DNA from 2 places in the Streptomyces sp. NPDC052064 genome. Region 2 is predicted to be linked to the other one. Evidence: predicted binding sites of a transcription regulator. Region 2 holds the regulator's gene; the other holds the start of a gene.
The links. Region 2 encodes HspR, which represses chaperone genes until heat shock. Its sites were predicted from a motif close to TTGAGNNNNNNNNNCTCAA; they were not measured.
Positions count from the first base shown of each region.

Region 1 (11,279 bases), on a different contig from region 2:
GCGCCGTGTTGTCGCTGGTGCGCCAGACGACCTCCTCGCGCCAGTCGCCGAGGATGTCGCCGGAGAGCGCCGGGGTGGACTTCGTGCCGTTGTTGGAGGAGACGCCGGAGCCGGTCAGCAGGCGGGTGTCGCCCGAGGTGCCGTACTTGTCGATGCGGGTGCCGTCGAGGAGTTCTCGGACGGGGTCGCCGTCCCACCAGGACAGGAAGTTGATGCTGGACGGCTCCCGGCCGAGCGAGGCGCCGGTGGCCGAGCGCAGGGTGGTGTCGGCGGCGGACCAGGCCTCGGCGCCCGCGCTGCCTGCGTAGATGTCGGCGGCGACACCGCGGCCGTTGTCCGAGCCCGACGCCGTCTGCCAGAGAACCTGGCCGGTGCGGGCGTCGGCCATCCAGGAGCCGGGCTTGCTGGAGTCCTCGGAGACCTTGAAGTACTCCAGGCCCGCGCGGGACGGGTTCAGGTCCCCGAGATGGCCGGCGTCGCCGTGGCCCAGCTTGGTCGTCCACAGCCCGTTGCCGTTGTCGTCGACGGTCATGGCGCCGTAGACGATCTCGTCCTTGCCGTCGGCGTCCACGTCGGCGACGGACAGGCTGTGGTTGCCCTGGCCGTCGTAGCCCTTGCCGCTGTTGGTGGAGGAGTTGGTGTCGAAGGTCCAGCGGCGGGTGAAGGCACCGCCTCGCCAGTCCCAGGCGGCGATCACCGTGCGGGTGTAGTAGCCGCGCGCCATGATCAGGGAGGGGCGGGAGCCGTCCAGGTAGGCCGTGCCCGCGAGGAAGCGGTCGACGCGGTTGCCGTAGTTGTCGCCCCAGGAGGAGACGTTGCCCCGGGCCGGGACGTAGTCGACGCTCTGCATCGCCTTGCCGGTCTGGCCGTTGAACATGGTCAGGAACTCGGGGCCGGAGAGCACGTAGCCGCTGGAGTTGCGGTGGTCGGCCGAGGAGCTGCCGATGACCGCGCCGGTGCCGTCCTTGGTGCCGTCGGCGGTCTTCATGGCGACCTCTGCCTTGCCGTCGCCGTCGTAGTCGTACACCTGGAACTGCGTGTAGTGCGCGCCTGAGCGGATGTTGCGGCCCAGGTCGATGCGCCACAGCCGGGTGCCGTCGAGCTTGATGCCGTCGACGATGGTGTTGCCGGTGTAGCCGGACTGCGAGTTGTCCTTGGCGTTGGTCGGCTGCCACTTCAGGACGATGTCCAGGGCGCCGTCGCCGTCGAGGTCGCCGAGGGAGGCGTCGTTGGCCTCGTAGGTGTACGCCGAGTTGCCCGGGGCGGTGCCACCGGCCGGCGGGGAGAGGGGGACGTCCTTGTAGCCGGTGCGGAACTGGACCGCGTGCACCGAGTCGCCCTGCTCCACGCCGTTCACGATCGCGCGGACGGTGTAGTCGGCGTGCGAGGGGGCGCCGGAGTGGAAGTAGTTCGTGGAGCCGGTGACCGGGGTCGAGTTGACCTTCGTACCGGCCCGGTAGACGTTGAACGACACGGCGTTCGGATCGGTTGCAAGCCAGCGCCAGCTGACCAGGTTGCCGCTGCCGGTGTGGACGCTGACCACACCCCGGTCCAGCTTCTCGACCTGCCGGGCGGTGGCGGCCATGGGGGCCCCTCCCGCGCGAGTCAGTTCGAGCGTGGGGGAGGTGTCGTCGGTGGCGAACGTGGTCAGGCCGACACCGACGAGCGCCGCCGTGGCTGCGGCGACGGGGACGAGCAGGCGGCGTCTGCGGTGCCTGTGCGGGTGCTTCACGTGACGGGCCTCCTGGAAGGACGGGCGGGTTCCGCCTCTCAGTCGCCGCCGGGTGCACGGGAGTTGCCGTACAGCTCCGCCAGTTCGGCCACGGTCCGGGCGATCCTCGACCGCAGTTCGTCCGGAGCCAGGACCTCGATGGCCGAGCCCAGCCTCAGGAATTCGGCGTGGGCGTGCTCGACGGACTCGATGGGGACCGTGGCGCGTGTCCAGCCGTCGTCTTCGGTACGTCCGTCGCGCCGTACGGCCTCCCCCGCCGGGCCGGTGAGCGTCGTCCCCGGGGCCAGTCTCACCAGGGCCTCGCCGCGGTGGAGCCGGTCGTGGAAGCCGCGCTGGTACGCCGCCCAGTACGCGGCCAGGTCGAAGCCCTCGGGACGGGTGAACTCCTCGTCGTGGGTGGCGAGTTCGAGGATCTGGTCGACCCGGTAGGTACGCGGTCCGGGACCGGCGACGACGTACCAGCGGCCCGCCTTCAGCACCAGCCCGTACGGCTCCAGGCGGCGCTCCACATCGGTGGGCTCGCGCCAGCGGCGGTACAGGACGTGCAGTACGCGGCTGCTCCAGACGGCGTCCGCGACGGCCGGGAGGTGAGGGGCGTCGTCGGCGTCCGCGTACCAGCCGGGGGCGTCGAGGTGGAAACGGCCGCTGATCCGGTCGGCGTGCGCGCGCAGCTCCGCAGGCAGGGCGGCGCGCACCTTGAGCTGGGCGGCGGCGAGCACGGAGCCGAGACCGAGCTGGGCCGCGGGGCCGGGGGCGCCCGCGAGGAAGAGGGCCTCGGCCTCGTCGGCGGTGAGGCCCGTCAGGCGTGTGCGGTAGCCGTCGAGCAGGCGGTAGCCGCCGGCGTGGCCCGCGTCGCCGTACAGCGGGACCCCCGCGGCACCGAGGGCCTCGACGTCCCGGTAGACGGTACGGACCGAGACCTCCAGTTCCTCGGCGAGCTGTGCGGCGGTCATCCGGCCGCGGGTCTGGAGCAGCAGGAGGATCGAGACGAGTCGGCTGGACTTCACTGACACATGGTGGCAGTGAACCGGCCGTACCGTCCCGCCATGCCCTTCACAGAGAAACTCCTGACCGTGCCACCGCCCGTCGAGGTGGCCGGCCGGTTGATCAAGCGCTACCACGTCACGGCCGGCCCTGAGGGGATCGCGCCCGAGGTGGAGAAGGCGGCGTACGCGATCCTGCCCGAGCTGCTGCCGGAGCCGGACGGGACCCCGCCGGCGACGTTCGTCGTGCTGCACCGGGGCGGCGACGACGGCGCCTATCTGAACGCGTACAGCTGGGTGTGGGACAACGTGCTGCACTTCGGCGGCGCGGCGGCGGGCCAGCCCGTCCTCGGCTGCCCGGACCGCGACCCCACACACTTCGTCAGGTCCGGCCTGCCGTGGATCGGCTGCGTCTGGGAGCTGCCGCCGATCCTGCACGAACGCGACGCCTGGGTGCGGCACATGCTCGCCCCGGACGTCCCCGACCTCGACGCCTATCTGGCCGACCGTCTGTCCGAAGGAACCACTGGAGACCGCTCATGAGCAGCCCGCACGACTTCGACTTCTTCCACGGCACCTGGAAGGTCCTGCACCGCCGCCGCACCGACTTCCTCGACCCCGGCAGCGACTGGGAGGAGTTCCCGGGCCGGAGCGAGTGCCGGCCGCTGTTCGACGGGGCCGCCAACATCGACGAGATCGACATGCCGCACCTGGGCGCGAAGGGGCTGACGCTGCGGCTGTTCGACCCGGTCCGTAAGGAGTGGTCGCTGAACTGGGCGTCCAACCGCAGCGGCACCCTGTTCCCGCCGGTCTTCGGCCGCTTCGAGGGCGAGAGGGGCGAGTTCCACGGCGACGACACGCACGACGGCAAGGACGTGCGCGTGCGGTTCGTCTGGTCGGGGATCTCCCCGGCCACCGCCCGCTGGGAACAGGCGTTCTCCGTGGACGGCGGAGAGACCTGGCTGACCAACTGGATCATGGAGTTCACACGGCCTTGAGGCCCCTCACGGCTTCCGGAACGCCCGGAGCGTGAAGAACGGGTCGGGGCGGGGTCTGTCCTGGTCGGGGAGTTCCGCCAGCCGGGTGGCGAAGCCGTCGGCGAGCGGGTGGCCGGGCGGCAGCGTGACGAACCAGCCGCGGCGCAGGTCGGCGACCGTACGGCGCGGGCTGCGGCCCTGCCCGTGACCGCGGAAGCGGGCCTGCCCGGCCGGGACGAGGCCGTGGTCGGCGGCGCAGGACTCGACGTCCGCCGCCGCGTCGCGGACCGGGCTGGGCGGGCGGGAGGACAGGACGACATCGATGTCACTGCCCACGTTGTGGGAGGCGGCCTTGTCGACCGTGGTGACGTAGACGCCGCCGGGCCGCAGCACGCGGGCACACTCTCCGACGATCGTCCGGACGTCGGCGGGCCCGGCGGCCAGGTGCAGCAGCCACACGCTGCACACGGCATCGAACTCGCCGTCCCGGAAGGGCAGCCTGCGGCTGTCGGCGAGCACCACGGCACCGGGCAGCCGGGCGGCGGCCTGCCGGGCCATCGCCGGGGCGAGGTCCACGCCGGTCACCCGCATGCCGTCGCGCGCGGCGGCGAGCCGGCGGGTCACGATGCCGGTGCCGCAGGCGACGTCGAGCAGGCCGCGCGTGTCCGGCGGCACGAGGCTCAGCACCGCCGCCGCGGCGGCGGCCGCCCTGGGCTCGCCGCCGCGCGAGGCGTCGTACCGCTCCGCTTCCTTGTCGTAGTCGAGCACCCGGTCAGTGTGCCCCGTGGCCGGGCGCCAGGTCCTCCACCTTGCGGGCGAGCTCGAAGTCCTTCTCGGTGACGGCGCCGCCCGCACTGTGCGTGTGGACGGACAGGGACACCGTGTTGTAGCCGAGCATGAGGTCGGAGTGGTGGTCGAGCTCCTCCTGGACCTGGGCGATGTGCACGACCATCGCCGTCGCCGCGTAGTGCGAGCCGAGCCGGTAGGAGCGGGTGAGGCGGTCCCCGTCGAGCGACCAGCCCGGCAGCTCGGCCAGCCGGTCCTCGACCTCCTTCTGCGACAGCGGTTCGACGGGCATGGGCAGCGCTCCTTCCCTGACACCGGGGTCCTCTTCTCCCTCCTCAGCCTGCCACAGCGGGACGTCCGAGGCCCTGGTCGGAACGGTGTGCCTGTCCGGCGCGACCGGTTCTCCACTACGGTCCCGGCATGACCACTCATCCGTCCACCGCCGACCAGGGCGTGGGCCCGCTGCTGCGGGCCTGGCGGGAACAGCGCCGGGTCAGCCAGCTGGAGCTGGCGCTGCGCGCGGACTCCTCGGCCCGGCACATCAGCTTCGTCGAGACGGGCCGCTCCCGGCCCAGTGAGGAGATGGTGCTGCGGCTGGCCGAGCACCTGGACGTGCCCATGCGCGAGCGCAACGCGCTGCTGCTGGCGGCCGGTTACGCCCCGCGCTATCCCGAGACGCCCCTGGGCGACCCGGCGCTGGGCGCGCTGCGCGAGGGCATCGAACGGCTGATCGGGGGCTACGAGCCGTATCCGGCGCTGGTGGTGGACGCGGTGTACAACGTCGTGGCGGCCAACCGGGGGATCATGACGCTGGTCGACGGCGTCCGCGAGTCCCTGCTCGAACCGCCGCTGAACGCGATGCGGCTCGCCCTGCACCCACAGGGCCTGGCGCCGCGCATCCGCAACCTGCGCGCATGGCGCGGGCACCTGCTGGAGCAGATGGAGCGGCAGATCGCGCTGCACCGCTCCGAGCCGCTGCGGGCGCTGTACGAGGAGGTGGCGGCGTATCCGGTGCCCGAGGCGGATCCGGCAGAGGAGCCCTCGGAACCGGTGCCGTACTTCGCGCTGCCGCTGCGGATCGAGCACGAGGGGCGGACGCTGTCGTTCATCTCCTCGATCTCCACGTTCAACACGCCAATGGACGTGACCGTCGCCGAGCTGGCCATCGAGACGCTCCTCCCGGCCGACCCCGCGACGGTCAAATACCTTCATTCACTCATGTCCTGACGGACCCTCAGTGCCGTGTACTGGAGGGCGGCGAACCCGGCCACGGTCAGGGACTGGAGCACCGTCCACACGGCGCCCGCCGTGCTCGGTGTGAGCCAGAGCGCCAGTGCCGCGAGGCTCACCGCCGTCCAGGCGAGGTTGGCCTCGACGACGGCCCGCACGCCGAGCGCCGGCGGCTGCCGGCGGGAGGCCAGCAGGCCCACGCCCGCCGCGTAGGCGGTGAGGAACGCGCCCAGTGCGAGCAGCAGCGTGGAGTCCACGCCGAGGAAACGGCCGAGCGGGCCGGAGAACGCGAGGTAGGCGAGCGCGTTGGCGCCGGTCACCGCCGCGTCCAAGGCGAGGAAGCGGCGCAGCATCGACTGCGGCGCACTGGTCCGGGCGAGCGTGGCGAGCTGGATCGCGGACATGGTGGATCACTCTCCGTCGGGTCGTGGTGTGGCGGCAGGTACCGGGTCCCGGGCCGGAGTGCGCCGGCCCGGGACCCGGTGCGTTCACGATCCCGTCCCGAGCGCGCCCGGTCGATTACCCGCGGGGTAATGCCCCGGCGACTCGCCCGTCCTCGCGATCTCCTCACCCGCGGCCCTGTGAGACCGACGGCGGAACGTGACAGACTGATCGCAGGCTTGGCACGTTGGGGAGGCGTGGCGTGAGTGAACGGCGGGCCGCACCCACCGTGGGTCAGGTGGTACTGGGCAAGCGGCTTCAGGAGCTCCGCGAGGCGGCGGGCCTCAGTCGTGACGAGGCCGCCCGGGTGCTGCGCGTCGCCCCGGCGACGGTCCGGCGGATGGAGACCGCCGACGTCGCGCTCAAGATCCCGTACGTGCAGATCCTGCTGACCGCCTACGGCGTGCCCGAAGACGAGGTGACCGCGTTCGTCGAGCTCGCCGAGGAGGCGAACCGGCCGGGCTGGTGGCAGCGGTTCCACGACGTGCTGCCGGAGTGGTTCAGCCTGTACGTGAGCCTGGAGGGCGCCGCCCGGATCATCCGGTCCTACGAGCCGCACTTCGTGCCGGGGCTGTTGCAGACCGAGGGGTACGCGCGTGCGGTCCTGCAGGCCGGCACCATCGGGAACTCCGGGCCGGAGGCCGTGGAGCGGCATGTGTCGCTGCGCATGGAGCGGCAACGGCTGCTCGAGCGCCCGAACCCGCCGCACCTGTGGGTGATCATGGACGAGACGGTGCTGCGGCGGCCGGTGAGCGTCGACGGCCAGGTGATGCGGGACCAGCTGGACAAGCTGCTGGAGCACTCCGAGCGGGACCGTGTCACGCTCCAGATCGCCGAGTTCAAGGACGGCCCGCACCCGGGGACGTACGCGCCGTTCTCCCTGTTCCGTTTCGCCGAGCCCGAACTGCCCGACATGGTCTTCACCGAGTACCTGACCGGCGCGCTCTACCTCGACTCCCGCAAGGAGGTCTCCGCACATCTGGAGGTCCTCGACCACATGACCGCGGGCGCCGCCTCCACCCAGCGCACCGAGAAGCTCCTGCGGGAGTACCGAGAGAGCTTCTGAACGAGGCCCCCCGCGCAGGCCGTGACCCGTACGGGCGTCGCCGACGGGTGCGCTCCCCCGCCCGCCCCTAGCGTCGTCAGCACGGGGCGCGGCAAGAGCGCACGCCAAGGAGGTCAGATGCCCGGCTTCGAGCTGCTGTACCAGGCGGCCGCGCTGTGCCTGACGTATCCCGGCGACGAGTTCCGCGCCCGGCTGCCGCTGCTGCGCGAAGCCGCCCCACAGCTACGGGAGTTCGCCGACCACGCGGCCGGCACCGCGCCGCGGGACCTGGCCGCCCACTACCTCCAGGTCTTCGAGAGCGCAGACGGCCACAGCCTGTACCTGAGCCGCTGGCGCGGGTTCTCACCGGCCCGCTTCCAGGAGCTCTACAGCTCCCACGGCCTGGAGCTCACCGGCGAGGAGCTGCCCGACTTCCTGCCCGCGGTACTGGAGTTCACGGCCCGCACCGGCAACACCGTCCTGCTGACGGAGCACCGGGCCGGACTGGAGCTGCTCCGCTGCGGGCTGGCCGACTCCGGAACTCCGTACGCGTCCGTCGTCGACGCCGTGTACGCGACGCTGCCGCCCGCGGAGAACTAGGCCGCTCCTCCCTTCTGGTCCCCCTGCTCCTTCTCCTCGTCCACGATCTCCGCGTCGACGACTCCCTCCTCTTCCCGCGGGGTTCCGGAGGGTTCCTCGGTGGGTGTCTGCTGGGCCTGGGCGTACATCGCCTGGCCCATCTTCTGGCTGACCGAGGCGAGTTTCTCGACGCCGGCGCGCAGGGCGGCGGTGTCCGCCTGCTGTTCCAGTTGTCCCTTCACTTCGGTGATGGCCGACTCGACCTCGGTCCTGGTGTCGGCCGGGATCTTGTCGCCGTTGTCGCGGAGGAACTTCTCGGTCTGGTAGACGAGTTGCTCGGCCTGGTTGCGGGTCTCGGCGGCCTCGCGGCGCTTGCGGTCCTCCTCCGCGTACTGCTCGGCCTCGCGCATCATGCGGTCGATGTCGTCCTTGGGCAGGGCCGAGCCGCCGGTGACGGTCATCTTCTGCTCGCGGCCGGTCGCCATGTCCTTGGCGGAGACGTGCATGATGCCGTTGGCGTCGATGTCGAAGGCCACCTCGATCTGCGGCACGCCGCGCGGCGCCGGCGGCAGTCCCGTCAGGTCGAAGACGCCGAGCTTCTTGTTGTACGCGGCGATCTCCCGCTCGCCCTGGTAGACCTGGATGCCGACCGAGGGCTGGTTGTCGGCCGCCGTCGTGAAGATCTCCGAACGCCGCGTCGGGATGGTGGTGTTGCGTTCGATGAGCTTCGTCATGATGCCGCCCTTGGTCTCGATGCCCAGGGACAGCGGTGTGACGTCGAGCAGCAGCACGTCCTTGACGTCACCGCGCATGACCCCCGCCTGGAGCGCGGCACCGAGAGACACGACCTCGTCGGGGTTGACGCCCTTGTGCGGCTCCTTGCCGGTGAGTTCCCTGACCAGGTCGGTCACCGCGGGCATCCGGGTCGAGCCGCCCACCAGGATCACGTGGTCGATCGCCGAGAGCTTCACGCCCGCGTCCTCGACCGCCTGGTGGAAGGGTGCCTTGCAGCGGTCGAGCAGGTCGGCGGTGAGCTCCTGGAACTGGGCCCGGGTCAGCTTCTCGTCGAGATGCAGCGGCCCCTCGGCGGAGGCGGTGATGTAGGGCAGGTTGATCGTCGTCTCGGTGGAGCTGGACAGCTCGATCTTGGCCTTCTCGGCGCCCTCGCGCAGCCGCTGCATCGCCATCTTGTCTTTGCCGAGGTCGACGCCGTACTGGCCCTTGAAGCGCTTGACCAGGTACTCGACGATCCGCTGGTCCCAGTCGTCGCCGCCGAGGTGCGTGTCGCCGTTGGTGGCCTTGACCTCGATGACGCCCTCGCCCATCTCCAGCAGCGACACGTCGAAGGTGCCGCCGCCGAGGTCGAAGACGAGCACGGTCTGGTCGTTCTCCTTGTCCAGCCCGTACGCCAGCGCCGCCGCCGTCGGCTCGTTGATGATCCGCAGCACCGTCAGGCCCGCGATCTCGCCGGCCTCCTTGGTCGCCTGCCGCTGCACGTCGTCGAAGTACGCCGGGACGGTGATCACCGCGTCGGTGACGTCCTCGCCGAGGTAGGACTCCGCGTCCCGCTTCAGTTTCTGAAGCACCCGCGCGGACAGCTCCTGCGCCCGGTAGCGGGTGCCGTCGATGTCGTCGTGGTCGGGAAAGCGCCAGTGCGCGTCACCCATGTGGCGCTTGACCGAGCGGGCGGTGCGATCCACGTTCGTCACGGCCTGCCGCTTGGCCACCTCCCCGACCAGCACCTCTCCGTTCTTGGCGAACGCCACGACCGAGGGTGTGGTTCTGGCTCCTTCCGCGTTGGCGATGACGGTGGGCTCGCCGCCTTCCAGCACGGCGACCACCGAGTTCGTGGTTCCGAGGTCGATCCCGACCGCACGTCCCATCGCTGTCCCCTTCCGCCAGGGCGCTCTCACTTTCCAGCACAAAACTTGAGTGCGCTGTTGTCAATGCCGCGATGGGGTGATCGGCCGCGGAGCGCCACGGCCCGCCGGGGCCGGTCGGTGACCAGCACGTCCACGCGCGGAGGGGCGAGGAAGGCCCGCATCAGGGTGTCGGTGAACCGACGACGTCGCGCGGGCCGCCCCTGGTGGGCGGGCCCGCGCGACGTGGGTGGGACTGGTCAGGTGAGCTTGGCGGTCAGGGTGATCGGGGTGGCCTTGAGGGCCTGGCTGACCGGGCAGCCGACCTTGGCCTCCTCGGCGGCGGCGAGGAAGGCCGCCTCGTCCATGCCGGGGACGCTGCCCTCGACGGTGAGGTGGATGCCGGTGATGCCCTCGCCGGGCTGGAAGGTGACGTCGGCGGAGGTCACCAGCTTGGTCGGCGGGGTGCCGGCCTTGTCGAGGATGTTGGAGAAGGCCATCGAGAAGCAGCTGGAGTGGGCCGCGGCGATCAGCTCCTCCGGGCTGGTCTTCCCGCCCGGCTCCTCGGTACGGGCCGCCCAGGACACCGGCTGCTCGGCGAGGATGCCGGAGGAGTCGAAGGTGACGACGCCGTTGCCCTTGAAGAGATTGCCTTCCCAAACGGTGTGTGCGGAGCGCGTGGCTGCCATGTCGCATCCTTTCGATGAGTATCCGGAAACCGTGACCGGGTTCCTGGCCACTATCCGATCACACTCCGGTTCAACTCACGCGGAAGACCGGGCCTCTGGCGGTGAACGGCAGCCGCGCCCCCCTCGGGATCAGGTACGCGTGCTCGCGCCGCACCCGCAGGACGTCGCACCAGCCGTCGGTGATGACCAGGATCGGCGCGCCGGGCGGGAAGTCGTCCGCACGGTGCAGCAGGTCGATGCCGGGCTGCAGGACGGTGCCGCCACGGCCGTGCACGCGCACCCGGCCGGCGATCTCGGTGACCGGCAGATAGCCGGCGTCACGCGGGGCCGCGTCGCAGAACACGACCCGGGCGGCCGGTACGTCCCGGGCGGCGGCGTAGGAGGCGATGGCGCCCAGTGCCTTGCCGAGCAGGACGCGGCCCATGGAGCCGGAGGTGTCCAGGACCACGCCGAAAGTGCAGCGGGCGATCTCCTCGGGCGGGAAGTACCGCCCGGCGCGCGGGATGCCGGGCGTGGCCGCCTGGCGCCGCGAGGGACGGGCGTAGGACCGTACGGGCTCGGGGCGGGGCACGAACTCGTCGAACCAGCGGGCGAGCCGCGCGTCCCACGGCAGCGGCGGATGGCTGAGCGCGCGGATCTCCTCGACCAGGCCGCCGGGCAGGAAGCCGCGCTCCTGCCGCTGATGCAGGTCGAGGCCCTGGGCGAGGCCACGTCGGTAGAACCCGTCCAGGTCGACGTAGTCGCGGGGCGGTCCGAGCGGCGCGCCGAGCACGTCGCCGACGCCCTTGCCGCGCGGGGTGGCCAGGCGGCGCATGCGGCGCAGGTCGCCGGCGATCCGGTCGTACACCTCCTCCGCGGACAGGCCCGCGAGCCCCGGGTCGTGCAGCAGCCCCTCGGGCATGGTGCCGACCTGCATCTCGGTCAGCCAGCCGTTGATCACGTAGTCGCAGGCGATGTT
Region 1 covers NZ_JBVJJE010000005.1:561,062-572,340, reverse strand. The annotation lists gene ACZ6TU_RS17040 (rhamnogalacturonan lyase) at 1-1,732, opposite strand, end outside; gene ACZ6TU_RS17035 (helix-turn-helix transcriptional regulator) at 1,771-2,739, opposite strand; gene ACZ6TU_RS17030 (hypothetical protein) at 2,779-3,258, shown strand; gene ACZ6TU_RS17025 (hypothetical protein) at 3,255-3,713, shown strand; gene ACZ6TU_RS17020 (class I SAM-dependent methyltransferase) at 3,720-4,460, opposite strand; gene ACZ6TU_RS17015 (4a-hydroxytetrahydrobiopterin dehydratase) at 4,465-4,770, opposite strand; gene ACZ6TU_RS17010 (helix-turn-helix domain-containing protein) at 4,899-5,705, shown strand; gene ACZ6TU_RS17005 (hypothetical protein) at 5,687-6,112, opposite strand; gene ACZ6TU_RS17000 (helix-turn-helix domain-containing protein) at 6,352-7,215, shown strand; gene ACZ6TU_RS16995 (nitrate reductase molybdenum cofactor assembly chaperone) at 7,333-7,794, shown strand; gene dnaK (molecular chaperone DnaK) at 7,791-9,656, opposite strand; gene ACZ6TU_RS16985 (OsmC family peroxiredoxin) at 9,893-10,321, opposite strand; gene ACZ6TU_RS16980 (vWA domain-containing protein) at 10,392-11,279, opposite strand, start outside.
Region 1: a site for HspR is predicted at 9,702-9,720, ahead of dnaK (molecular chaperone DnaK). Genes of this name have one in related genera too.

Region 2 (11,279 bases):
ACCGGATCGGCGAGCGCACCATCCGCCCCGCGCGGGTGGCGGTGGCCGAGCCCCAGCCGGGGGCGCAGACGGTCAAGGCGGACGAGACCGCCGAAGCCGACGACAAGGAGAGCGGTGGCCCGGAAGAGGGCTGACGGCATAGCGGACGAAGGGAAGGAGGGGCGTCGAGGATGAGCACCAAGGACTTCATCGAGAAGGACTACTACAAGGTCCTCGGCGTCCCCAAGGACGCCACCGAGGCCGAGATCAAGAAGGCGTACCGGAAGCTCGCCCGCGAGTACCACCCGGACGCCAACAAGGGCAACGTCAAGGCGGAGGAGCGCTTCAAGGAGATCTCCGAGGCCAACGACATCCTCGGCGATCCCAAGAAGCGCAAGGAGTACGACGAGGCACGCGCCCTCTTCGGCAACGGCGGCTTCCGCCCGGGGCCCGGCGCGGGCGGCGGCTCCTTCAACTTCGACCTGGGCGACCTCTTCGGAGGCGCCCCGGGCGGTCAGGGAGCCGGCGGTTTCGGCGGTGGACTCGGTGACGTCTTCGGGGGCCTGTTCAACCGCGGCGGCGCGGGCCCGGGCACGCGTACGCACCCCCGGCGCGGCCAGGACATCGAGTCCGAGGTCACGCTGAGCTTCACGGAGGCGATCGAGGGCGCGACCGTCCCGCTGCGGATGTCCTCGCAGTCGCCCTGCAAGGCCTGTTCGGGCACCGGCGACAAGAACGGCACACCGCGGGTGTGTCCGACCTGCGTCGGTACCGGACAGGTCGCCCGGGGCAGCGGCGGTGGCTTCTCCCTCACCGACCCCTGCCCGGACTGCAAGGGCCGCGGCCTGATCGCGGAGAACGCCTGCGAGGTCTGCAAGGGCAGCGGCCGGGCCAAGTCCTCGCGGACCATGCAGGTGCGCATCCCCGCGGGCGTCAGCGACGGCCAGCGGATCCGGCTGCGCGGCAAGGGGGCGCCGGGCGAGCGCGGCGGCCCGGCGGGCGATCTGTACGTGGTCGTGCACGTCGACTCCCACCCGGTGTTCGGCCGTAAGGACGACAACCTCACCGTCACCGTCCCGGTGACCTTCGCCGAGGCGGCCCTCGGCGGCGAGGTCCGGGTGCCGACGCTGGGCGGGCCGCCCGTCACGCTGAAGCTGCCGCCGGGCACGCCCAACGGCCGCACGATGCGCGCCCGGGGCAAGGGCGCGGTCCGCAAGGACGGCACCCGGGGCGACCTCTTGGTCAGCGTCGAGGTGAGTGTTCCGCAGGACCTGACGGGGAAGGCTCGTGACGCACTCGAGGCGTATCGCGAGGCGACCGCGGGTGAGGATCCGCGGGCGGATCTGTTCCAGGCCGCGAAGGGAGCATGAGTCAGATGGACGGTCGTCGACGCAACCCGTATGAACTGACCGAGGAAACCCCGGTCTACGTCATCTCGGTGGCGGCCCAGCTGTCCGGCCTGCACCCGCAGACCCTGCGCCAGTACGACCGCCTGGGTCTGGTGTCTCCGGACCGTACCCCGGGCCGGGGGCGCCGCTATTCGGCCCGGGACATCGAACTGCTGCGCACCGTCCAGCAGTTGTCGCAGGACGAGGGCATCAACCTGGCGGGCATCAAGCGCATCATCGAACTGGAGAACCAGGTCGCCGCGCTCCAGGCCCGTGTGGCCGAGCTGGAGGACGCGCTCGACGGTGCGGCGGCGGCCATGCGGCAGCGCGAAGCGGCGGTGCACGCGTCGTACCGCCGTGACCTGGTGCCGTACCAGGAGGTCCAGCAGACCAGCGCGCTGGTGGTGTGGCGGCCGAAGCGGCAGCAGCAGTCGGACTGACGCGCGTACGCCTGTGAAAGGGGCCGGGAGGAGACTCCCGGCCTCTTTCGTATGTCTTGGGACGTTTTCGCTGGGTCTCCCGTGGATGGCTGGATGGTGCAAGGCACCGGGAGGCGATTCCGCAGGGTCTTCACAACTGCTGCGGAGCGTGGTGTTGTCATCTCGTTAAGTGGTTCCGCTTGACGCTGGGGGCGCGTCCGCGTTGGCTTTTCAGTCACATGGGCCACAAAGGTGTGCCCACGTCCGAATCACACGCGAAGTGAGCTCCCGCATGCGTCGTCGTATCTCCATATCCGTGGCCGCGGCCACGATGTCCGTCACGCTCGCCGGCTGCGGTGTGCTCAACGCGACCGGGAGCAGCGACGACGCGAGCCCGACGAAGGGCAACGACATCACGGTGGGCCTGCTGCTGCCGGAGAAGGCGAACACCCGGTACGAGAACTTCGACTACCCCATCATCAAGACGAAGGTCGAGTCCCTCACCAACGACCGGGGCCGCGTCGAGTACGCCAACGCCGAGGCGAGCGCGGACAAGCAGGCCGACCAGCTGCAGCAGATGATCGACCGCCGGGTCGACGTGATCCTGCTGGACGCCGTCGACGCACACGCCATCGCCGACGGCGTGAAGAAGGCCAAGGACGCCGGCATCCCGGTCATCGCCTACGACCGGCTGGCCGAGGGCCCGATCGACGCGTACATCTCCTTCGACAACGAACTGGTCGGCGAGGTCCAGGGACGCACCCTGCTGGAGGCCATCGGCGAGAAGGCGAGCCTCTCCGACAAGATCGTCATGATGAACGGCTCGTCGACGGACCCGAACGCCAAGCAGTTCAAGGCCGGTGCGATGTCCGAGCTCAACGGCAAGGTGACGATCGCGCAGTCCTTCGACACCAAGGACTGGAAGCCGGAGAACGCGCAGGCCAACATGGCCGAGGCGATCGAGAAGATCGGCAAGGACAACATCGTCGCGGTGTACTCCGCCAACGACGGCATGGCGGGCGGCATCGTCAAGGCGCTGGAGTCCGCGGGCGTGACCGACCTGCCGCCGATCACCGGCCAGGACGCGGAGCTCCCGGCGGTGCAGCGGATCATCACCGGCGACCAGTACATGAGCGTGTACAAGTCGTACCCGCAGGAGGCCGAGAACGCCGCGGAGATGGCCGTGGCCAGGGTCCAGGGCCGCGACATCCAGTTCGCCGCGCTCACCCGCGACAAGGTCGACAGCCCCACCCACAAGGGCATCCCCGCCCAGCTCGTGCCCGTGGTGGCGCTGACGAAGGAGAACATCAAGGACACGGTGGTCGCGGACGACATCTACAAGCTGTCGGACATCTGCACGGCGAAGTACAAGACGGCTTGCGCGGCGATCGGGCTCAAGTAGCCGGTTCCGGCGCTCGCGGTGTACCGGCCCGTCCCGGGCGTCCTGCCAGGGTGATCGCCCGGAGCAGCCACTCGGCGGGCCCGTGCCGGAAGCGCCGGATCCACGCCGTGCTGAGGGCGAGCTGGAGCGCGTACACGGCGCCCGCGAGCAGCAGCACGGCGGCAGCTCCCACGCGTCCGTAGAGGGACAGGCCGTACGCCGTGGCCACGAACATCATGGTCAGGGACTGCCCGAGGTAGTTCGTGAGCGCCAGGCGGCCCGCCGGGGCGAACAGCCGCTGGATCCGGTTTCCCCAGGGCGAGTGCAGCAGGAGCAGCAGGGTGCAGGCGTACGCGGCGGACAGGGCGGGCGCCGTCAGCATGCCCACGCCGATTCCCAGGAAGTGCCATCGGTCGTCCAGCGGCCCGTGGGCGGCGGAGGCGAAGAAGACGGCCCCCGGGGCTCCGACGGCCAGTCCGGTGGCGGTGATCCGGAGCAGCCGGGAGCGGTCCGCTCCGCCCGGGGCGAGCAGGCGCCGCTTTCCCGCCGCCAGGCCGACGAGGAACGCGGCGAGCACGCCCGGGGCCATGAGGAGAACGCCGAGGAGCGCCAGGGGCAGCCGGTCCAGGTTCTCCTGTACGACCGTGCCGGCGCTGCCACGGTAGGCGGCCACGGTGCTCGCGATCTCCTGTCGAGGGATGGACTCCTCCTCGTCGGCCCACGCGGCCAGTGCCCCCAGCCCGGTGAGGAGGACACCGAAGACCCCATAGATCCAGACGGCGGCCTTCACGGCGGTGGCCGGTCTGATCCGCCGTGCGCACAACAGGGCCAGTCCCAGGACGCCGTAGGTCATGAGGATGTCGCCGTCGTACAGCAGGACGGCGTGCACCAGGCCGAGCAGCACCAGGCCCAGGGACCGGCGCAGGTAGCGTGCGGTGACGTTCGCTCCGTCCCGTTCGGCGGAGACCGTCTGGAGGGTGAAGCTGTAGCCGAACAGGAACGAGAACAAGAGGTAGAACTTGGTGGCCGCGAACGCCGTCACCAGCCACATGGCGACCTGGTCCCAGAGGGGCGCCCCGGGCTCGCGGATCCCTTCCGACACGTAGGGATCCATGATCTGCGCGCTGTTGACCGTCAGGATGCCCAGCAGGGCGAAACCGCGTAACGCGTCAACGGCGGGCAGACGCCGGAGCTCGACTCGTGTCTGCATGCCGGGCCTCCCGCCGCCGGTAGATCTGCCATCCACACCAACACCGCGGTGAACCCGCCCGGGTTCACCGTACCGCTCACAGCCGCGCGGACCGGCGCGAACGGAAGCCGGTCCGGAACATGGCCTGTTCCCGGGATCCGCTCGACGACCGGGCCGAAGACGCGCTCCAGCAGGAGAGCCTGCGGATCGGCTGCGTTCGCGCCACTCCCCTCTCGCTCCAAGCGCCCATGAGGGCGGCTGCGCATACCGGTGGCAAATGGGGCGAAGAGGGGTTCTGGTGTGGTGAAGCCGTGTTGCGGACCAGGTCCCGTCCGCGCATAGTTGCGCTGCGAAGGACGGCGAAACCGGGGGTGGGATCGGCGATGGCCTGGCACGGGGCGGAGGAGCATCCACATGGTGCTGACCGACTGTGCGAGGCCGGGGATCGCGTGTATTCCCGGGCCGTACGGCGGGGCCGCGTGCCGCGCCGGGACGCCGATCCGGTGCCCTGCCTGCTGGAACTGGCCCTGCTGCACCCGGACCCCGACGACATGGACTGGCTGGTGCCGACCTCCCCGCAGGAGGTCATGACCCGGCTGCTGCGCGGGATGTACGACGAGGTCAGCGCGAGCCAGCGTCGGGTGGGTTCGGCCGTGGCGGCGTTCGAGTGGTACGCCGGGCTGGGGCGTCAGGTACAGCCGGCCCCGTCGGCGAGCGAGGGTCCGGCGATCCGGGTGCTGGACGGGCTCGGCCGGATCCAGACCGCGATGGACGAGGCGACCCAGGCGTGCACGACCGAGGTGCTCACCGTGCAGCCCGGCGGCATCCGGCGCGAGGCGGAACTCTCCGAGGGGCTGCACCGGGCGCTGGCGCTGCGCGGCCGTGGCGTGCGGATGCGGGACCTGTACACGCATGTCGCCCGGCACGGGCACGGGCTGCTGAACTATCTGGAGCTGATGGGCGACTCGGTGGAGGCGCGCACGTTGGACGAGGTGATCGACCGGCTGATCCTCTTCGACCGGACGGTGGCCTTCATCCCCGCCAACACCGACCGCACGATGGCCCTGGAGCTACGGCACCCGGCGATCGTCGAGTACCTGGTCACGGTGTTCGAGCGGCTCTGGCGCCTGGCCATCCCGCTGACCGCCCCGCTCCCCGACACCGGCATCGAGGGCATCTCCCACCGGGAGCAGTCCATCGCCGCGCTGCTGGCGGAGGGGCACCAGGACGCGGTGATCGCGGAACGGCTGGGGATAAGCGTGCGGACGTGCCGGGCGCATATCGCCCGGCTGTCGGAGACGCTGGGGGCGGCGAGCCGTACGCAGTTGGGTGTGCGGATCGCCCAGGTGGGGCTCGACGGTCCGCCGCGGCCGGCTGTCTCCCCGACGCTCAGTGTTCCTGGTCAAGAATCCCGGACTGCCCGATGAGATAGCCCAGTTGGGCCCTGCTCCGGCTGCCCAGCGTCGCCGCGAGCTTGGCGATGTGGACGCGGGCGGTACGGATGTTCATGCCCAGACGGTCGGCGATGACAGCGTCGGTGTGGCCTTCGGTGAGGAGGGCGGCTATGGCGCGTTGGCGGGCGGTGATGCCCTCGTGGGAGGGCTCGGGTGCGGCTTCGGGAAACATGGGGGTGGCCAGGCGCCAGAGGCGGTCGAAGGTGGTGGCCAGGTGGTCGACGATGGCCGGTTGCCGGATCTCCAGGGCCAGTCCGCCGTCCTTGTCGGCCGGCACGAAGGCCACGGCGCGGTCGACGAGGATGAGACGGTCGGGGACTTCGTCCAGCGAGCGCGCTTCGACGTCGCCCTTCAGGCGCTCGTGACGGGCGGTGATCGTCGGGAAGTGGCGCATCGTGTGCGGGTACAGGGTGCGCAGGCGGCAGCCGCGGTCCAGCGCGGCCTGATCGCGGCCGAAGGCCGTGGCATCGGCCACTTGCCCGCGTTCGCCGGTGAGTCCGGCGCGGGGCTGGACACTGGCTGTCTCCTCAGAGGCTTCGGCCATGGCTTCGGTGATGGCCTGGTTGATCCGCTCCGTGCCGGTGAGCAGCCGGATCGTGGGGGTGTCGGTGACCGCGGGGTGCGGGCCGGCTGTCCTCATCAGGGAGCCGAACGTCTCGGCCAGTCGTGCCTCACGCCGCCGCTCGCTCGCGATCCGCTCCTCGGAGGTCCGCAGCAGCCGGTGCAGCGCGACGACCGGGGCGACGGGCTCCAGCCGGAACGGTTCGTCGACGGCGGGGTGCAGCAGCCCCAGGTCGACGAGGCAGGGGGCGGCCTGGGCGTCCTCGGCCGACAACTGCCCGTGGCGCAGGGCCCGTTCATACAGCTCCGTGCCCGCGGAGCACAGGTCCTCCATGCCGTGCTCGCGGTGCGGCGCGCTCACTCGGGCGCTCCCTCCCGCTCCAGGATTCCCGACTGCGCGATGAGATAGCCTAGTTGGGCCCGGCTGCCGCTGCCCAGGAGCGAGGCGAGCTTGGCTATGTGGGCTCGGCATGTACGCACGTTCATGCCCAGGCGGCGAGCGATGGCCTCGTCGACGTGGCCCTCTACGAGGAGCTTGGCGATGGAGTACTGGATCTCTGTGATGCCGTCCGGCGCGATCTCGTAGGGAGTGCTCTCGCTCAGCGGGACCGCGCGGTTCCACATGAACTCGAACACCTTGATCAGGTAGCGGATGATCCCCGGGTGCCGCAGTTCCAGCGCGACCTGCTGGTCGTCGCGGGTGGGGATGAAAGCGACGGTCTCGTCGCAGATGATCAGGCGTTCCACGAGCTCGTCGATCGTGCGGTATTCCGCCTTGCCGTCGGCGAGCCGGGCGGAGTAGGCCAGCTGCTCCGGGTTGTACCGGGCGGTGTGCTGGTACACCGTGCGTATCCGCACACCGCGTTCTATCAACGGCCGGTCGCGCTTCATCCCCTGGAGGAGGCTGTGTTCGGACACGCGGTCGCTCGGTTGCAGCGTGAGCATCTCGCTCTGGCACTGGGACGTGGCCATGTTCAGCGCGGCGTTGATCCGCTCACCGCCCTCCAGGACGGTGATGGAGTCGCTGGTCGTGGCCATTTGGGCGCCGAGCGTCATGAACGGCTGAAAGGTCTCCGCGAGTTCGACCGCCCGCCGCCTGCGCGCCGCTATCTCCTGTTCCAGGGGGTTGAGCTGCCGGGAGAGGGCCACCACGGGGGGAACCGGCCGCAGCCAGGTCGGATCGTCGGGATCGGGGTGGAGCAGGGCCAGCTCGATCAGACAGGGAGCGGGGTCGGCTTCCTCGCGCGCCAGGCGTCCGGCGCGCAGCGCGATGGTGTATAGACGGCCGCCTTCCTCGCACAACTCCGTAATCGAATGGGGATGTGTCGCATTAGTCTGATTCGATCCCAAATCTCCACCCCCCAGGGTCCTGAACATGCAGGAACATGATGCATTGATTCTGTGGCCATGACGTGCCCGAATGAGCCATCGTCGTACCTGACGGGGGAAAAGGGGACCTTCAAGTGAGGACGAAGCCGACTATGTGCAGCAGAATGCTTCGCTCGGTGCTTGTCGCCGCCTTCTCCGCCGCCGCGGCCCTGGGTGTGCTCGGGGGCTTCTCCGACGCGAAGGACGAGGTGCGGGCGAACAGTACCTGGCCTTCGGTGGCGGTGAACGCCGACGCCGCCAGCAGTGGAAACTCCGCGGGTTCCGCTGCTGACGAAGCCGGGAGCTGACCGTGACCACTCCACCCGACGACCGCTCCTTCCGCCGCGAAATGGCCACCGCCTACCGCTCCGGCTGGCACTTCATCGACCTGGTCACCGCCATCCCCCACAGCGGCGACTCGTTGATGGTGACCGTTTTCGGCGAGCCGGTGGTCGTCACGCGGGACGAGGACGAGGACGTACGGGCTTACCGGTGTCTGCGGCGGCCTCGGGGGGCGCCGCAGCCCGTGCGGTGTGCCGTACGGTACGGAATGATCTTTGTGAACCTGGACCAAAGGGACCACGAGCAGGTGGAGGCCGACTCTCCTGCCCCGAGGACCATCTCTGCCACCCCCCGCAGTGCCTGACGCGATTCCCCCGTCGTAACAGATCGCTCAGGTGCTTCCCCCCGCAGCGGCGTCACCGTGACCTGAACACGGTGACGCCGCTGCAGTTTCTGGCGACATTTCCGGTTGTCGCCGCGGTCACGCTGTGGCTGGATCCAATCGATCACCGGTGTGGATTTTCACTTCGGCGGACCTCGGCGTCAGCCTGGCCATCGCTAGCCTCGCCCCATCGCCCTGGTCAGCTCTATCTCGATCACCACGCGTGCGGGATTCGGCGAGGGTGTCCGTCCGTAGCGCTCTGCGTAGCGGCGTACTGCCTCTGCGACCCGCTCCGGCTCGGCGCGGACGAAGGCCCGGCCCTCCAGTGTCGCCCAGCGCCGGCCCTCCATCTGGCACACGGCGACCGCCGCCCCCTGCTCCCCGGCGGCCAGCACATGCCGCACCTTCACGCTCGCCTTGTTCGTGATCACCCGAGCAAGACGGGCCGCGGGATCGTATGTGACCCCGACGGGTACCACGTGCGGAGTGCCGTCCGGGCGGGGAGTCGTCAGGGTGCACACGTGCCGTTCCCGCCAGAAGCTGAGATACGGCTCATCCGGAGCGCCCGGATCAACGGAGTACTTGGTCGCCATGCCCCGGAACTTAACTCCTGCGACCCTCCCCGAACCGGCATTGAGTGGACTAGACTCAACTTTGTGCAAGCTGTTCGGGTCAGTGCAAGGAGGAGAACGCGAACGTGGACGCCGAGCTGACCAACCGGAGCCGGGACGCGATCAACGCGGCCAGCAACCGGGCCGTGACCGAGGGGCACCCCGACCTCACCCCCGCCCACCTGCTTCTCGCGCTGCTCCAGGGGCGAGGCCCCCGAGAAAACGAGAACATCACCGATCTGCTCGCCGCGGTCGACGCCGATCAGGCGGCCGTACGCGCCGGAGCCGAGCGCGTGCTCGCCGGGCTGCCCAGCGTGACCGGGTCCACCGTGGCGCCGCCCCAGCCCAACCGCGAGATGCTCGCCGTCGTCGCCGACGCGCAGGCCCGCGCCAAGGGCCTCGGGGACGAGTACCTCTCCACGGAGCACCTCCTCATCGGCATCGCCGCGAAGGGCGGCGCGGCCGGCGAGGTGCTGTCCCAGCAGGGCGCCGACGCCAGGAAGCTGCAGGACGCCTTCCAGAAGACGCGGGGAGCGCGCCGGGTGACCACGGCCGACCCCGAGGGCCAGTACAAGGCCCTGGAGAAGTTCGGGACGGACTTCACCGCCGCCGCGCGGGAAGGGAAGCTCGATCCCGTCATCGGGCGGGACCAGGAGATCCGGCGCGTGGTGCAGGTGCTGTCCCGCCGGACCAAGAACAACCCCGTGCTCATCGGTGAGCCCGGGGTGGGCAAGACCGCCGTCGTCGAAGGGCTCGCCCAGCGGATCGTGAAGGGGGACGTGCCGGAGTCGCTGAAGGACAAGCGGCTCGTCGCGCTCGATCTGGGGGCCATGGTCGCCGGGGCCAAGTACCGGGGCGAGTTCGAGGAGCGGCTGAAGACCGTCCTCGCCGAGATCAAGGAATCCGACGGGCAGATCATCACCTTCATCGACGAGCTGCACACCGTCGTGGGGGCGGGCGCCGGCGGTGACTCCGCGATGGACGCGGGCAACATGCTGAAGCCCATGCTCGCCCGCGGTGAGCTGCGCATGGTCGGGGCCACGACCCTCGACGAGTACCGCGAGCGGATCGAGAAGGACGCCGCCCTGGAGCGGCGCTTCCAGCAGGTGCTGGTCGCCGAGCCGACCGTCGAGGACTCCATCGCGATCCTGCGCGGGCTCAAGGGCCGCTACGAGGCCCACCACAAGGTGCAGATCGCGGACAGCGCGCTGGTCGCGGCCGCGAGCCTCTCCGACCGGTACATCACCTCCCGCTTCCTGCCCGACAAGGCCATCGACCTCGTCGACGAGGCGGCATCGCGGCTGCGCATGGAGATCGACTCGTCCCCTGTCGAGATCGACGAACTCCAGCGCGCCGTCGATCGGCTGAAGATGGAGGAGCTCGCGATCGGCAAGGAGACCGACGCGGCCTCCCGCGAGCGCCTGGAGAAGCTGCGCCGCGACCTCGCCGACAAGGAGGAGGAGCTGCGCGGCCTCACCGCCCGCTGGGAGAAGGAGAAGCAGTCCCTCAACCGGGTCGGCGAGCTGAAGGAACGCCTCGACGAGATCCGCGGCCAGGCCGAACGCGCCCAGCGCGACGGCGACTTCGACACCGCCTCCAAGCTCCTCTACGGCGAGATCCCCGCCCTGGAGAAGGAACTGGAGGCCGCCTCCGAGGCCGAGGAGGCGTTGACATCTTCCGCCTCCGGCGGGGGCGCCAAGGACACCATGGTCAAGGAGGAGGTCGGCGCCGACGACATCGCCGACGTCGTCGCCTCCTGGACCGGCATCCCCGCCGGGCGGCTGCTGGAGGGCGAGACGCAGAAGCTGCTGCGCATGGAGGACGAGCTGGGCAAGCGGCTCATCGGCCAGACCGAGGCCGTGCGGGCGGTCAGCGACGCCGTACGACGGTCCCGCGCCGGGATCTCCGACCCCGACCGTCCCACCGGCTCCTTCCTCTTCCTCGGCCCGACCGGTGTCGGCAAGACGGAACTGGCCAAGGCCCTCGCCGACTTCCTCTTCGACGACGAGCGGGCGATGGTCCGCATCGACATGTCGGAGTACAGCGAGAAGCACAGCGTGGCCCGGCTGGTCGGCGCCCCGCCCGGATACGTCGGTTACGAGGAGGGCGGCCAGCTCACGGAGGCCGTGCGCAGGCGGCCGTACTCCGTCGTCCTGCTGGACGAGGTGGAGAAGGCCCACCCCGAGGTCTTCGACATCCTGCTCCAGGTGCTCGACGACGGGCGTCTCACGGACGGCCAGGGCCGCACGGTCGACTTCCGCAACA
Region 2 covers NZ_JBVJJE010000002.1:251,820-263,098, reverse strand. The annotation lists gene grpE (nucleotide exchange factor GrpE) at 1-134, shown strand, start outside; gene dnaJ (molecular chaperone DnaJ) at 171-1,349, shown strand; gene ACZ6TU_RS05800 (heat shock protein transcriptional repressor HspR) at 1,355-1,807, shown strand; gene ACZ6TU_RS05795 (sugar ABC transporter substrate-binding protein) at 2,079-3,188, shown strand; gene ACZ6TU_RS05790 (DUF418 domain-containing protein) at 3,181-4,377, opposite strand; gene ACZ6TU_RS05785 (helix-turn-helix transcriptional regulator) at 4,740-5,783, shown strand; gene ACZ6TU_RS05780 (helix-turn-helix transcriptional regulator) at 5,746-6,732, opposite strand; gene ACZ6TU_RS05775 (helix-turn-helix transcriptional regulator) at 6,729-7,748, opposite strand; gene ACZ6TU_RS05770 (hypothetical protein) at 7,877-8,047, shown strand; gene ACZ6TU_RS05765 (Rieske (2Fe-2S) protein) at 8,050-8,385, shown strand; gene ACZ6TU_RS05760 (pyridoxamine 5'-phosphate oxidase family protein) at 8,580-8,996, opposite strand; gene clpB (ATP-dependent chaperone ClpB) at 9,101-11,279, shown strand, end outside.